DNA from 4 places in the Paenibacillus sp. FSL L8-0333 genome. Region 3 is predicted to be linked to each of the others. Evidence: riboswitches for the same ligand, from Rfam matches in the RefSeq annotation. Region 3 holds a riboswitch; each other region holds the start of a gene.
The links. A riboswitch is a leader RNA that binds a small molecule or an ion and turns the genes downstream of it on or off. The one in region 3 is predicted to bind thiamine pyrophosphate.
Positions count from the first base shown of each region.

Region 1: it holds a riboswitch for thiamine pyrophosphate, as region 3 does, so the genes downstream of both, NYE72_RS09210 (thiamine phosphate synthase) here and NYE72_RS12745 (ABC transporter ATP-binding protein) in region 3, are expected to answer to the same signal.
Region 2: it holds a riboswitch for thiamine pyrophosphate, as region 3 does, so the genes downstream of both, NYE72_RS02115 (ABC transporter substrate-binding protein) here and NYE72_RS12745 (ABC transporter ATP-binding protein) in region 3, are expected to answer to the same signal.
Region 4: it holds a riboswitch for thiamine pyrophosphate, as region 3 does, so the genes downstream of both, thiC (phosphomethylpyrimidine synthase ThiC) here and NYE72_RS12745 (ABC transporter ATP-binding protein) in region 3, are expected to answer to the same signal.

Region 1 is NZ_CP150186.1:2,133,995-2,137,120, reverse strand. It holds gene NYE72_RS09220 (thiazole synthase) at 1-454, opposite strand, end outside; gene thiS (sulfur carrier protein ThiS) at 510-713, opposite strand; gene NYE72_RS09210 (thiamine phosphate synthase) at 752-1,357, opposite strand; TPP riboswitch at 1,473-1,574, opposite strand; gene NYE72_RS09205 (SDR family oxidoreductase) at 1,662-2,534, opposite strand; gene NYE72_RS09200 (GDSL-type esterase/lipase family protein) at 2,771-3,126, opposite strand, start outside.
Region 2 is NZ_CP150186.1:476,132-479,257, forward strand. It holds gene NYE72_RS02105 (ABC transporter permease) at 1-295, opposite strand, end outside; gene NYE72_RS02110 (MTH1187 family thiamine-binding protein) at 292-585, opposite strand; gene NYE72_RS02115 (ABC transporter substrate-binding protein) at 961-2,010, opposite strand; TPP riboswitch at 2,172-2,282, opposite strand; gene NYE72_RS02120 (hypothetical protein) at 2,441-3,126, opposite strand, start outside.
Region 3 is NZ_CP150186.1:2,894,169-2,897,294, forward strand. It holds gene NYE72_RS12740 (ABC transporter permease) at 1-617, opposite strand, end outside; gene NYE72_RS12745 (ABC transporter ATP-binding protein) at 598-1,293, opposite strand; TPP riboswitch at 1,492-1,595, opposite strand; gene NYE72_RS12750 (amino acid ABC transporter substrate-binding protein) at 1,818-2,654, shown strand; gene NYE72_RS12755 (amino acid ABC transporter permease) at 2,708-3,126, shown strand, end outside.
Region 4 is NZ_CP150186.1:6,107,424-6,110,549, reverse strand. It holds gene NYE72_RS27145 (beta-galactosidase) at 1-1,520, shown strand, start outside; TPP riboswitch at 1,592-1,701, shown strand; gene thiC (phosphomethylpyrimidine synthase ThiC) at 1,804-3,126, shown strand, end outside.

The sequences.
Region 1 (3,126 bases), 760 kb from region 3:
GCATCACAGCAGCAGCACCGGCATCTCTCAGACGTAAAGCAGCCGAAAGGTCCGGACTCATATATGGCAGTACTACAAAACCCTCCGCCGCTAGAATCTCTGTAGCTCGTATGGTCTCCAGATTATCTGGAAGCAGGTATTTCTGATCATTGATCACTTCGATCTTCACCCAGTTCCCCAGTCCCGCAGCTCTTGCTAATCTCGCAATACGGACTGCCTCTTCCGCTGTACGCGCTCCTGAGGTATTAGGCAGAAGAGTCATGTGGCCGGGAATGTGGTTCATGATATTTTCTGCTCCACCTTCCGGGTCCACTCGGCGAAGCGCTACAGTAATCACCTGAGAACCAGAGCTTGCGATCACTCCGGGGATCAGAGCATTCCGGCTATATTTTCCGGTTCCGATAAATAATCTACTAGTTAATTCGATGCCTCCAATATGTAACGGGTCATGCATGAAATTACCTCCCTTTGGTTCTTAGAAATTTCTCAAAATTCTATACCGCTCCATCTCAACCCCCACCAACAAAGTGCACCAGTTCCAAACGATCATCCTCGCTCAGAGCAGTACTTTCATAATTCTCCTTACTGACAATTTCTCCATTCAGCTCAATGATCATCAGACGACCCGACCACTCAGGAAGACTGATCAAATCAGCTATAGTTTGAATACCACCAGAACACTCTGCGGATTTCCCGTTAATCAACAGTCTCATTCTGAATCACCCCCTTCGCCTATGCTTTTACCTCCCGGCTATGAATGAACCGCCTTATGAATAGCTTTGGCGGCCTCATAAGGATCATCCGCTCCGCAAATTCCGGACATCACAGCAATTCCTGCCGCGCCTTGCCTAATGATCTGCGCCGCATTAGCGGGACCAATTCCGCCAATCGCAATTACAGGAATAGAGCTAGTCTTCACCGTTTCTGCAAGCAGCTCTAACCCACGTGCGGGCAGCCCTAGCTTGCTCGCCGAGGGAAATACATGGCCAAACAAGCAATAATCAGCTCCCTGCTCTGAAGCATTCGCCGCTTCTTCCGGAGAATGAACCGATCTCCCCAGCCAAAGCTGAGGTGCAATTCGCCGGGCTGTAAGCGGGCTCAGACTGTGCCCAGCCAACTGAACACCCGCGGCACCAGCTGCCAATGCTACATCGATCCGGTCATTGATTATCAGTTTGGTAGCGGGTATACCGGCAGCCAACAGCTCCTGTGCCGCAGAGAGCAGTTCGCGTGCTGGACATTGCTTCTCTCTTAAGTGAATATAATCGACCCATGTCTGCACCGTGACAGCCAGTTCAACAAATTGTCTCAACAGCTGCTTGCCGTCTGATATTAGATGGATCTCAGCTTGTACCACTCGCGATCTCCTCTCTCTCACTTCCCTGTAGGCCAGTAAAAAACAAAAAAACTGCCCCCGTAAGGAAGGCAGTCAGAATCTGTATATAGACGGTACTACAAATAGCCCGACAACAGAAATTCGTTCTCCACTTCCCTACGCTGGTCTTAACCAGATCAGGTTCAAAGGGTCCGGAAATCCATTCCGTCTCAGCCAATCGGCACCCCTAGTGACATAAATATACAATTTTAAAATGCTAACGTGGTTTATAGTAACATATTTTTTTATTGAAATACACCCATTTATTCACATTAGCTGTACTAATCTAACCGTTTACTACCTCGCCACCATTTACATGAATAACCTGTCCAGTCACATAACTGGAATCGTCAGAGGCAAGATATACATAGGCTGGCGCCAGCTCCTCTGGTTGTCCAGGCCGTTTCATAGGCTGCGTGCCTCCAAACTCGCTAACCTGCTTCGCATCAAAGGTAGAGGGAATTAGCGGTGTCCAGATTGGACCTGGTGCTACACCGTTTACCCGTATGCCCTTCTCCGCCAGATTCGTGGACAAAGATCGTGTGAAACTCAGGATAGCTCCTTTAGTTGATGAATAGTCCAGCAGCTGCGGGCTTCCGCGATAAGCGGTAATTGAAGTTGTATTTATAATTGTAGATCCTGCTTTTAAATGAGGCATAGCTGCTTTTGTTAAATAGAACATCGCAAATATATTCGTACGGAAAGTACGCTCTAGCTGCTCGGAAGTAATATCCTCGATCTTAGCTTGCGGATGTTGCTCCGCCGCGTTATTGATGAGAATATCAAGCTTTCCTAAGCCCTCTACCGTCTGTTTAATAAGATCCTTACAGAATTTCTCGTCACCGATATCACCTGGAATTAGGATACATTTGCGGCCTTCCTGCTCGACCTGACGTTTAGTTTCCTCTGCATCTGAGTGTTCATTAAGATATGAAATGACCACATCAGCACCTTCTTTAGCAAAAAGCACAGCAACTGCACGCCCAATTCCGCTGTCTCCACCGGTAATCAACGCCGCCTTGTCTTGCAGTTTACCTGCTGCTTTATAATTTGCCGGCTCGTATTTGGGCAGCGGCGTCATTTCACTCTCAATCCCTGGCTGATGATGCTGCTCCTGTGGGGGTAAGGTTTTTGTAGCTTGTTTATTATTGCCTGACATCTTCCCTATCTCCTCTCGTTAAGCAAATTGATAGTTAACTGATCATCTTAGGATGGCACAACAATGCACGTTTATACGCTGGGTTTGTCATTTTCTTAAATCGCTTTACGAATCTTACTTACCACAATGCAAGTAGAAATAAACAACCGTGGATGTAAACTGCTGTAAGTGGAGAGGACTTCACTGCATACAAAAAGGCACAGCATCGCTGCTGTGCCTTGAATTGTTCACCCTAACTATTTCAAAGAAGAAACATGATTTTCTGCATTCACTCCATGTTCCAGTACCCACATAAAATAAAGAGCTTTAGCTGCTTTCTCCCGGGTCACTATGGCTTTAGGTTCTAGTTCTGTCCCATTGACCATTTGGCCTCTAGCAATCCCCACTTCAGATCTAATAAGCCCTAATTCATAAGCACTTTTCACTTTTGAAATTAAAAAAGGAGAAATGTCCGCCGTATCAACCAGCTGCTGCCAGGATACAAGTGGATAGTACATCGCTCCTCTAGCTCCTGGATCCAGATTGAAATCATAACCAGGATCTCCTGGCACTACTGCTGTGCCGTTATAATCAGTCATGTACTTAGGTTTAT
Region 2 (3,126 bases), 2.4 Mb from region 3:
TCAGAATAATGAGTGGATAAAAAGCCCGTCTAGCCCAAGGCAAAAGATGCAAAAGCAAAGCGACGATCAGACCTACCCCCGTACCGATGGGAAAACCAATTAAAGTGAGCCGCAGCGTAGCCATCGTATGAGCCCAAAGACCAGAAGCGTTACTGGTGGATTCACGGGCAATATCAGCAGGACTCGGCAGAATCCAGGATTCAATATGAAATACAGATACAGATAGCTGCCATACGGTTAAAAAGAAGACGACCGCCACAAGGGGCGGCCATATTAGCTTCCAGGTCGATCTCACGGCCGATATTTCTCCGTCAATTTATCCATGCTGATTCCGTTAGGATTATGAGCGATTTTGATCTGCGAAATTACGCTTGGACTGCCTGCTTCGATCAACGCCTCTTGCATCTGACGCACAACCTCCAGCAGCTCGCTAAGCTCACCTTCCATTGTGGTTTCCAGCGGATTCACCTGATGTTTAACACCGGATTTTTGAATGACCTCAATCGCTTTATCTACGTATGGGATGGAATCCTCATTGTTCGGAGTTTTTGGAATTACTTGAATGCTTAGTAGGGTGTTAGCCACAATAATCAATCCTCTCATTTTATAAGGTAAGTTCAAAAAGCCAACTTTGATAACGAAGTAATTCAGGAAGCAAACTCGACGTCGAATCTTGAACGAACTTGGGAAGTCCGGTACTCACGTAGCACATCACTACGCTCCGTTCCTCCTTCCTCAAGTAACGTCCAACCTTCTTGGTTCTGAAAGCCGTCTTTTTGAACTCTTAAATTATAAGTTAAGTTCAAAAAGCCAACTTTGATAACGAAGTAACTCAGGAAGCAAACTCGACATCGAATCTTGAACGAACTTGGGAAGTCCGGTACTCACGTAGCACATCACTACGCTCCGTTCCTCCTTCCTCAAGTAACGTCCAACCTTCTTGGTTCTGAAGTCCGCTCTCTACTCCGCCGGTAAAAAATCATTACTGAATGCACTAGCAGCATCCAGCGGTTTATCCAGCAACTTCAGATCATACATCCAGTCGCCGTAATTTTGCCAGACCTCGGTTTTTTGCTCGCCCCAGCGGGCAGCATCGTCCTTGTATTTTGGGCTAAGCCATTTTTGGCTAGCTAGGACAAGGTCGGCGTCCAGGTCAGGAACGGCCTTCGATAACATACCGGCAGCCTCTTCCGGATGATCAATAGCATATTGATAACCTTTTGATGTGGCTTTCATGAAGGCCTTCACCAGCTCAGGATGATCTGCAATTTGCTTCTCACTCGTCGTCAGCACAGGCGTGTAATAATCGAGCTGTGGCGCATAATCCTTTAAGTACAGCATATCCAATGGCTGGCCACGCAACTCAGCCTCAACGCCAGTCCAAGCGTAGAAAATCCAGGCGAAATCAATGTCACGTTTGACGGCGGTAAAATAATCAGCTTCACCGATACTGATCAGCTTCACCTTTTTCACATCGCCACCTTCAGGATCCATGATGGCCTTCATGGCTGCTTCTTCGGCCGGTGAGCCCCAGCCTCCGTAGGTTTTACCTTCGAAATCCTTTGGTGATTTAATATTGCGATCTACTGGAGCGGCGAATCCCGATGTATTATGCTGAATAATAGCTGCTATCGAGACAAGGGGTACGCCTTGTAGACGGGCTAGCGTTAATCCTTCTTGGGCGCTGATGCCAAATGCGGCTTCGCCAGAAGTAACCATAGTATCAGAACCCGCTGCGCCTGGTTGAACGATTTCGACGTCCAGACCTTCTTCAGCGTAGTAACCAAGATCCTTAGCTACGTATAGACCGGTATGATTCGTGTTCGGTGTCCAGTCGAGTGCGACTTTAACTTTGGTGAGCTCTTTTGGAGCATCCGTGCCAGCCGCTGCAGTTGGATCAGTAGCATTTGCTTTGTTTCCGGCTGTATTCCCATTGTTGCTGCCGCATCCGGCAATGGCAAGAATGAGTACACAGGTGAGGCACAACGTAAGTGCTTTTTTGAGGTGCATGTCTTCTTCTCTCCTTTAAGGTTACAAGAATCCCGTCTTCACAACATGAACCGTAAAGTGTAGTATGTACGTTTTTCTACATCTTTTAGTGATCTTACAAAAAAAGCGCCCCGAGTGATCGGGACGCTGGCTTGGCGCAAGGTTAGTCAAGGTCACAGGGACCAGAACCAATTGGCGATTCCTACGCTGGCATTATCCAGATCAGGTATAAGGGTCAGTATCTTGTGGGATACAATCTCAGCCGGCCAATTCCAGCACCCCTGGTTCTATGAAGTTAACGGGTATTTCTATGTGCAATATAAGTAAGTATAAGTTTTGTACCCATACTTTATATCTTATATTTCTCGCATACGGTGTATTATAGACGGCTGTACTCGGAATGTCTAGTAGTGCACTCCTGAATTTTTCCAATCCAGTAGTTTCTTTTTTGCTAGTCTAGATCTTTATATTTCTTGCGGTGACGCCGTTTAAGCTCACTAACCAGCGCCCCTAGCGTGAGGACAACGCTGATCAGAATCCCGCTCATGATCACGAAGAGGGCAAGAAATTCAAAGGGGGAATAACCAATCATTTTACTCCATTGGATTTTTCCATCCAGATCGTCAATGACTTGATTCATGCCGTAAATCCCGCTTACTACCGTAAATACAGTGAGAATCATCAGCAGATTATCCCGTCGCTTGGACTGAAACTTATCCTGATACTGAAACAGATCATTTAAGGTTTCTTTCACTTCCTCGAACAAAGCGTCGTTTCCGTATACTTTACGCAGCTGAAGAAATATCTCCCGGCCCTGCGACTGGGAAATCAACTCCAAGAAGTAGAACTTTGCCGAGAACTTATTGATGGAATAGATTAGATTGTCTATTTCCTCATAATCATGATTAATCCGAAGTCGGGAGTGCATATTGGCGAGCTTCAGCAGAACGATTTTGTGGAAAATATTGAGTAAAAATCCGTAATAATATTGCCCGTACATCTGGTTGGCTAGACTTACAGCAATCTCCTGTTCAGCCCGGGTCATGCAGCAAAAGGTCTGCTCATTCATCATATAATACGTGTCTGGGCCCCAGCGATTATAGGAATGCTCATGACAATAGTTTGCAATATACGCTG
Region 3 (3,126 bases):
CTGCCGCCGAGCCATTCCCCGATAGTAGCTCCGATGACGCAGTATACAATGGACAGCTTTAAGCCAGAGAAAAAAGCAGGCAACGCCAGTGGAATTTGGGTTTTGACAAGCAGCTGCCAGCGGTTTGCACCAAATGTTAATAATAAGTCCTTGTAAGTCTGGCCACTTGTACGAAGTCCATCATATGTACTCACTACGACTGGAAAAAAAGCCGTCAAAAACACCACAGCCACTTTGCTCCACAGCGAATATCCGAACCACATAATAAAAATGGGGGATAGCGCAATTAATGGGATCGTCTGGCTAATGATAAGAAAGGGATAGATGGCCTTTTCTATGGGGCGATACAGGAACATTCCAGTGCCCAGCAATACACCACAAATAACAGAAAGGACAAAACCCACCAGTATCTCCTGTAACGTCGCCAATAAATGCTGTCCAAATAATAATTGCCTGTGCTCGATCAATGCGATTCCAATAGAGGAAGGTGCAGGGAGAATAAAGGCTGGAATCATGTGAAGGCGAACAGCTGCCTCCCAGATTACAAGAATGAGCAGTACCAGAAGAAGGAAGGGACCATAGTTGTCTAGATGTTTTTTAAAAGGTATAGGTTGCATGCAATCTTCGCTCCAACTCTTCCCGTAGTGCTATAAACCGGGGTTCATAGTTCATCTTATAATGTCTTGGCCTTGGTAGATCCACAACGATCTCCTGTAATTCGCTGTGCGCACCGCCAGATAATAAATAAATCCGGTCACTGAGCAATAGTGCTTCTTCCAGATCATGAGTGATGAGCATAATCGTCTGATTCAATTCACCCCATAACTCCAACAGCCAACGGTGTATCTCGCGTTTGGTCATGGCATCGAGAGCGCCAAAGGGCTCATCCAGCAGCATCAGACCAGTTCCGCCTCCAGCCACTAAGGTGCGCAGAAATGCGACTCGCTGTTTCATTCCACCCGAAAGTTCATGGGGATAAGCCTTCTCTACATCTGCTAAGCCGAAGCGGGTCAACATTTCCCGAATCTGAGTGATCGTTTCTTGTTTATTGAATCTGGGCTTGATCTCCCAAGGCAAAAGGCAGTTGTCGAGCACTGTCCTCCAAGGCAGCAATAAATCCTGCTGAGGCATATAAGCGATCTGACCTAAACGACTAGCGGTTGACGGGTGCGTAGAGAGTTTTATTTTTCCGTGAGTAGGTTCGAGTAAACCGGCAATCGTTTTGAAAAATGTACTTTTCCCGCATCCGCTAGCACCTACTACGGAGACGAATTCCCCTTGCCTGATATCCATAGATAGATCTGCGAATACAGGGGGGTGCTCAGATTCCGGAAAAGAGTAGGTTAGGCCTTGAATAGATAAAATGGTCGTGATGATCTAACCTCCTAAAATTTTTGTGGAGCGCCTAAACAAATAAAGACCCATTCATTTCCAGAGGAAATGAATGGGTCAAAAAGTTCATTCTGCATAATAACACTTAACATGCTTGATGAAAATTCTGCTCCACTTCCCTCCGCTGGTATGATCCAGATCAGGTTCCAAGGGTCCGGAGCTTGAAGCTCCGTCTCAGTCGGCCGACTCCCCTAGTGAAATAACAGGTCCATATTAATTTGTTAATAAATATACCATATCTTTCTGAGAAGTAAAGAGAGAAAGAAGTGAAGGATTAATCCAAGATTGGGTAAGATATAAGTAGAAATCTAGTTAATATTACAATTCCGATGTATATAATCGGAAAAAAGTATTGACGATCATGTGATGGCAGTGTACTATTCAATTTACCGGAAAAAAACCGGATAGAGAGAGGGGATTTAAGAATGAAAAAATGGAGTTTAACTATTATATTGGCGTTAACCGTGGTCCTTGTAGCGGCTTGCGGCAATAATTCGAATACCAATACGGCTGCTGAACCAACAGCTGGAACGAATGGTGGAACAGCATCTTCAGCGCAAAACAGTTTGGAGGCTGTGAAGGCCAGCGGCAAATTGCGGATAGGTACAGAAGGGACTTATGCACCTTTTACTTATCATGACACTGCGGGGAAATTGACTGGTTTTGACGTGGAAATTGCTGAAGAAGTAGCCAAACGTTTAGGTGTTGAAGCTGAATTTTTTGAAACTCAGTGGGATGGTATTTTTGCTGGGATGGATGCGAAACGGTTTGATGTCATTTTCAATGAAGTTTCCATTAACGAAGATCGCAAAGTGAAATATGATTTCTCTGAACCCTATATCGTATCCAAAGCAGTATTGATCGTGAGCGAAGACAATGAGGATATTAAGACCTTTGCCGATCTTAAAGGTAAAAAAGCCGGACAATCCCTGACAAGTAATTTATCCGATATCGCTCGTGAGAACGGTGCTGAAATCGTAGCTACAGATGGTTTCAATCAAGCGATGGACCTGCTGACTTCGGGACGTATTGATGCAACTGTGAATGATGGCTTGTCTTATCTGGATCTGAAAAAACAAAAACCAGATGCAAAAATTAAAGTGGTTGATGAGATTCCTGAAGGATCACAAAGTGCCGCAGTATTCCTGAAAGGCAATGATGAGCTGGTGAAAGCGGTCAGTGATGCGATTACAGAGATGAAGAGTGATGGAACGTACTTGAAAATTTCCGAGAAATACTTTGGAGCTGACGTTTCAAAATAATACAAGGCTAGCAAGGCTAATTAAGCCTGGAAGCTAAAAAGGATGTCTGAATAATGGATGACCGCAAAATACAAATTTTCTTAGACACACTGCTACCCCTGCTAAAAGCCGGGGTGGCTTTTACCATTCCGTTGGCGCTACTTTCCTTTGTGCTTGGATTGATTTTGGCGATCCTAACCGCGCTGGCACGTCTTTCACCGTGGGTAATTCCGAAGCTAATCGCCCGTTTTTATGTGTGGGTTATTCGAGGAACCCCGTTGTTAGTGCAGCTATTTATTATATTTTTTGGTTTGCCGGCTGTTGGTATTGTACTCGACCCCTTCATTGCCGCCACCATTGGATTTACCCTTAGCGTAGGGGCTTATTCATCGGAAATCGTACGCGCTGCTATCCTGTCGATACATAAAGGCCAATGGGAAGCTGCCTTCTCAGTCGGGATGACTCGTGGGCAGGCTCTGCGCCGCGTAATTCT
Region 4 (3,126 bases), 3.2 Mb from region 3:
CGCTTAAGCATTTGAACGAGGCATGGGGAGCTGTTTTTTGGAATCAAAGCTATAGTGACTGGTCTCAGGTCTATCTTCCACGTCCGACTCCAGTACCGAAGCAACCCAATCCTCATCAGGCATTGGATGAAAAACGGTTTATTTCGGACAATACAATTTCTTTTGCCAAAAACCAAGCGGATATCATTCGTAAACTTGCCCCTAAGCAATGGGTAACCACGAACGGTCTGTTCGGTCATCTCGATAGCCATGAAATGACGGATGAACTGCTGGATTTCTTCAGCTATGATTCCTATCCTCAGTTCTCTACTATTTTTTATGACCCGAATGAGCGGAATCCGCTGAATGATAGAGGCTGGGGACTGTCGTTATCTGTTGTTCGTTCGATATCCCCGAATTTCTGCATTATGGAGCAGCAGTCGGGCCCGGGTGGCTGGGTGAACCGGATGGATATGCCTTCTCCAAAGCCCGGGCAGATGCGGTTATGGACTTATCAGTCGATCGCTCATGGGGCAGATATGGTGTTATATTTCCGCTGGCGGACGGCTACGATGGGCAATGAAATTTATTGGCATGGAATCAATGACTATCATAATCAGCCTAACCGGAGAGTGCGGGAAGCGGGGCAGATCGGTCAGGAGCTGGCAGCAGCAGGTCAAGCGTTTATCGGTACTCATAATCAGGCTAACGTTGCTATTGTTCGTGATTATGACAATGAGTGGGATGGAGAATACGATGTTTGGCATGGCCCGTTTATGTGGAAGAGCAATAAGGAGTGGTACAAGGCTCTTCAGCGGAAGCATATCCCTAATGACGTGCTCTATTTGCGCAAAAAAACAACGCTGGTGGAGCTTGCAAGGTACGACGTGCTTATCTATCCTCACCCAGCGATTATGACAGATGAGACAGCGTCTCTGCTGGATGAATATGTTCAACAAGGCGGCAAACTGATCTTCGGCTGTAGAACTGGCTATAAGGATGAGCGCGGTCAATGTTATATGCGTCCTTTCCCAGGTGCTGCTAAGGATCTATGCGGGATCACAGTTGAAGAATTCACAATGGTTAAGGGCAGTCGTCAGCCAACAACAATTAGCTGGTCGGGCGCGACCGAAGTCGTTACAGGAGCAGATGACTTTAATGATATTCTTAAAATAGAGGAAGCTTCGGTTGAAGTGATGGCGGTTTACGCCTCTGATTATTATGCGGGAAAACCGGCGGTAACTAGAAAGCGTCGCGGCAAGGGTGAGGTTTGGTATTACGGAGCCGTATTTAACGAACAGGCAGCGGCTGAGATCATAAAATTAATTGATCTACAATCGCCAGCAAATTGGCTGGAGCTCCCAGAAGAGGTAGAGCTGCAAGTCCGTACCGGAGCTTCTTCCAGTTATGCTTTTTTGCTTAATTATAGTGAGACTCCTGTCACGATCCATCTTCATGAGACCAAAACAGATTTACTGAGCGGCACAACATTGTCGGGCGAGGTGCTTCTGGAAGGATTTGGGGTATTGGTGTTATACTAACGTACACATTGATCTCACATTTGAGTACATTTGGATAATTATCTCTTTTCGGTTATACTTTGAAGTAGCAATTATATAGTTACGGGAGCTTGGTGGGACCAGGCTGAGAGGATAGTTATAACTATCGACCGTCTAACCTGATCTGGATAATGCCAGCGGAGGAAATGGAGCTCTATTTCTATTTGTCTACTCTAAGGCCGCATCTTATACAGATGTGGCCTTTTCTATGTGTGGGGAGTAGACCGTCTCCGCTTGATCAAATCACCTTATAGGAGGAATTGAGATGACAAGCGAATTGAACAACGATCCAATCAATCTATCAGCTTTTCCAGCAAGTCAAAAAGTCTATGTAAAGGGTTCACGGCCTGATATTCAGGTGCCTATGCGGGAGATCTCACTTAGTCCAACTGCGGGCATAGACGGCGAAGAGGAGAATGCCCCAATTCATGTCTATGACACAAGTGGGGCTTACACGGATGCTAATATTCATACTGATATTCGTCAGGGGTTAGAGCCCAATCGTCTAAGCTGGATTGAGGAACGAGGGGATGTGGAAGCGTACGAAGGAAGAACCGTGAAGCCTGAAGATAACGGGAATGCAACGGGAAAAGCTGTGGCGGAAGTGTTTCCAGCGCTCCATAGAAAACCTTTGCGAGCGAAAAAGGGGCGTAATGTCTCTCAAATGCATTATGCACGCAAAGGGATTATTACTTCGGAAATGGAATACGTTGCGATTCGTGAGAATGTGACACCGGAATTTGTAAGAGATGAAGTAGCCCGGGGCCGCGCCATCATTCCAGCGAATATCAATCATCCAGAGAGTGAACCAATGATTATTGGGCGTAATTTTTTGGTAAAGATCAATGCCAATATTGGAAACTCCGCAGTATCCTCATCCATAGAGGAAGAGGTGGAGAAAATGAGATGGGCTACCCGCTGGGGTGCAGACAATATAATGGATCTCTCCACAGGTAAAAACATCCATACGACACGCGAGTGGATCATCCGTAATTCTCCTGTTCCTATTGGAACGGTGCCTATTTATCAAGCTTTGGAAAAAGTGAATGGGAAAGCGGAAGATTTAACGTGGGAAGTATACCGTGATACGCTCATTGAGCAAGCGGAGCAAGGGGTGGACTATTTTACCATTCATGCGGGAGTTCTGCTTCGTTATATCCCGTTGACGGCACAACGTATGACAGGTATTGTTTCAAGAGGTGGCTCCATTATGGCGGCATGGTGTCTTGCGCATCATCAAGAGAACTTTTTATATACACATTTTGAAGAGATATGTGAAATCATGAAGCTGTACGATGTTTCTTTTTCCCTAGGCGATGGATTACGTCCGGGTTCGATTGCTGATGCGAATGATGAAGCACAATTTGCCGAGTTAGAGACGTTAGGTGAATTAACAGCTATGGCTTGGAGTCATGATGTACAGGTGATGGTAGAGGGTCCAGGACATGTGCCGATGCACTTGATTAAAGAGAATATGGATAAGCAACTTGAAACTTGCAACGAAGCCCCTTTTTATACGTTAGGTCCACTGACTACAGATATTGCACCGGGGTATGATCATATTACCTCTGCTATAGGTGCAGCGATG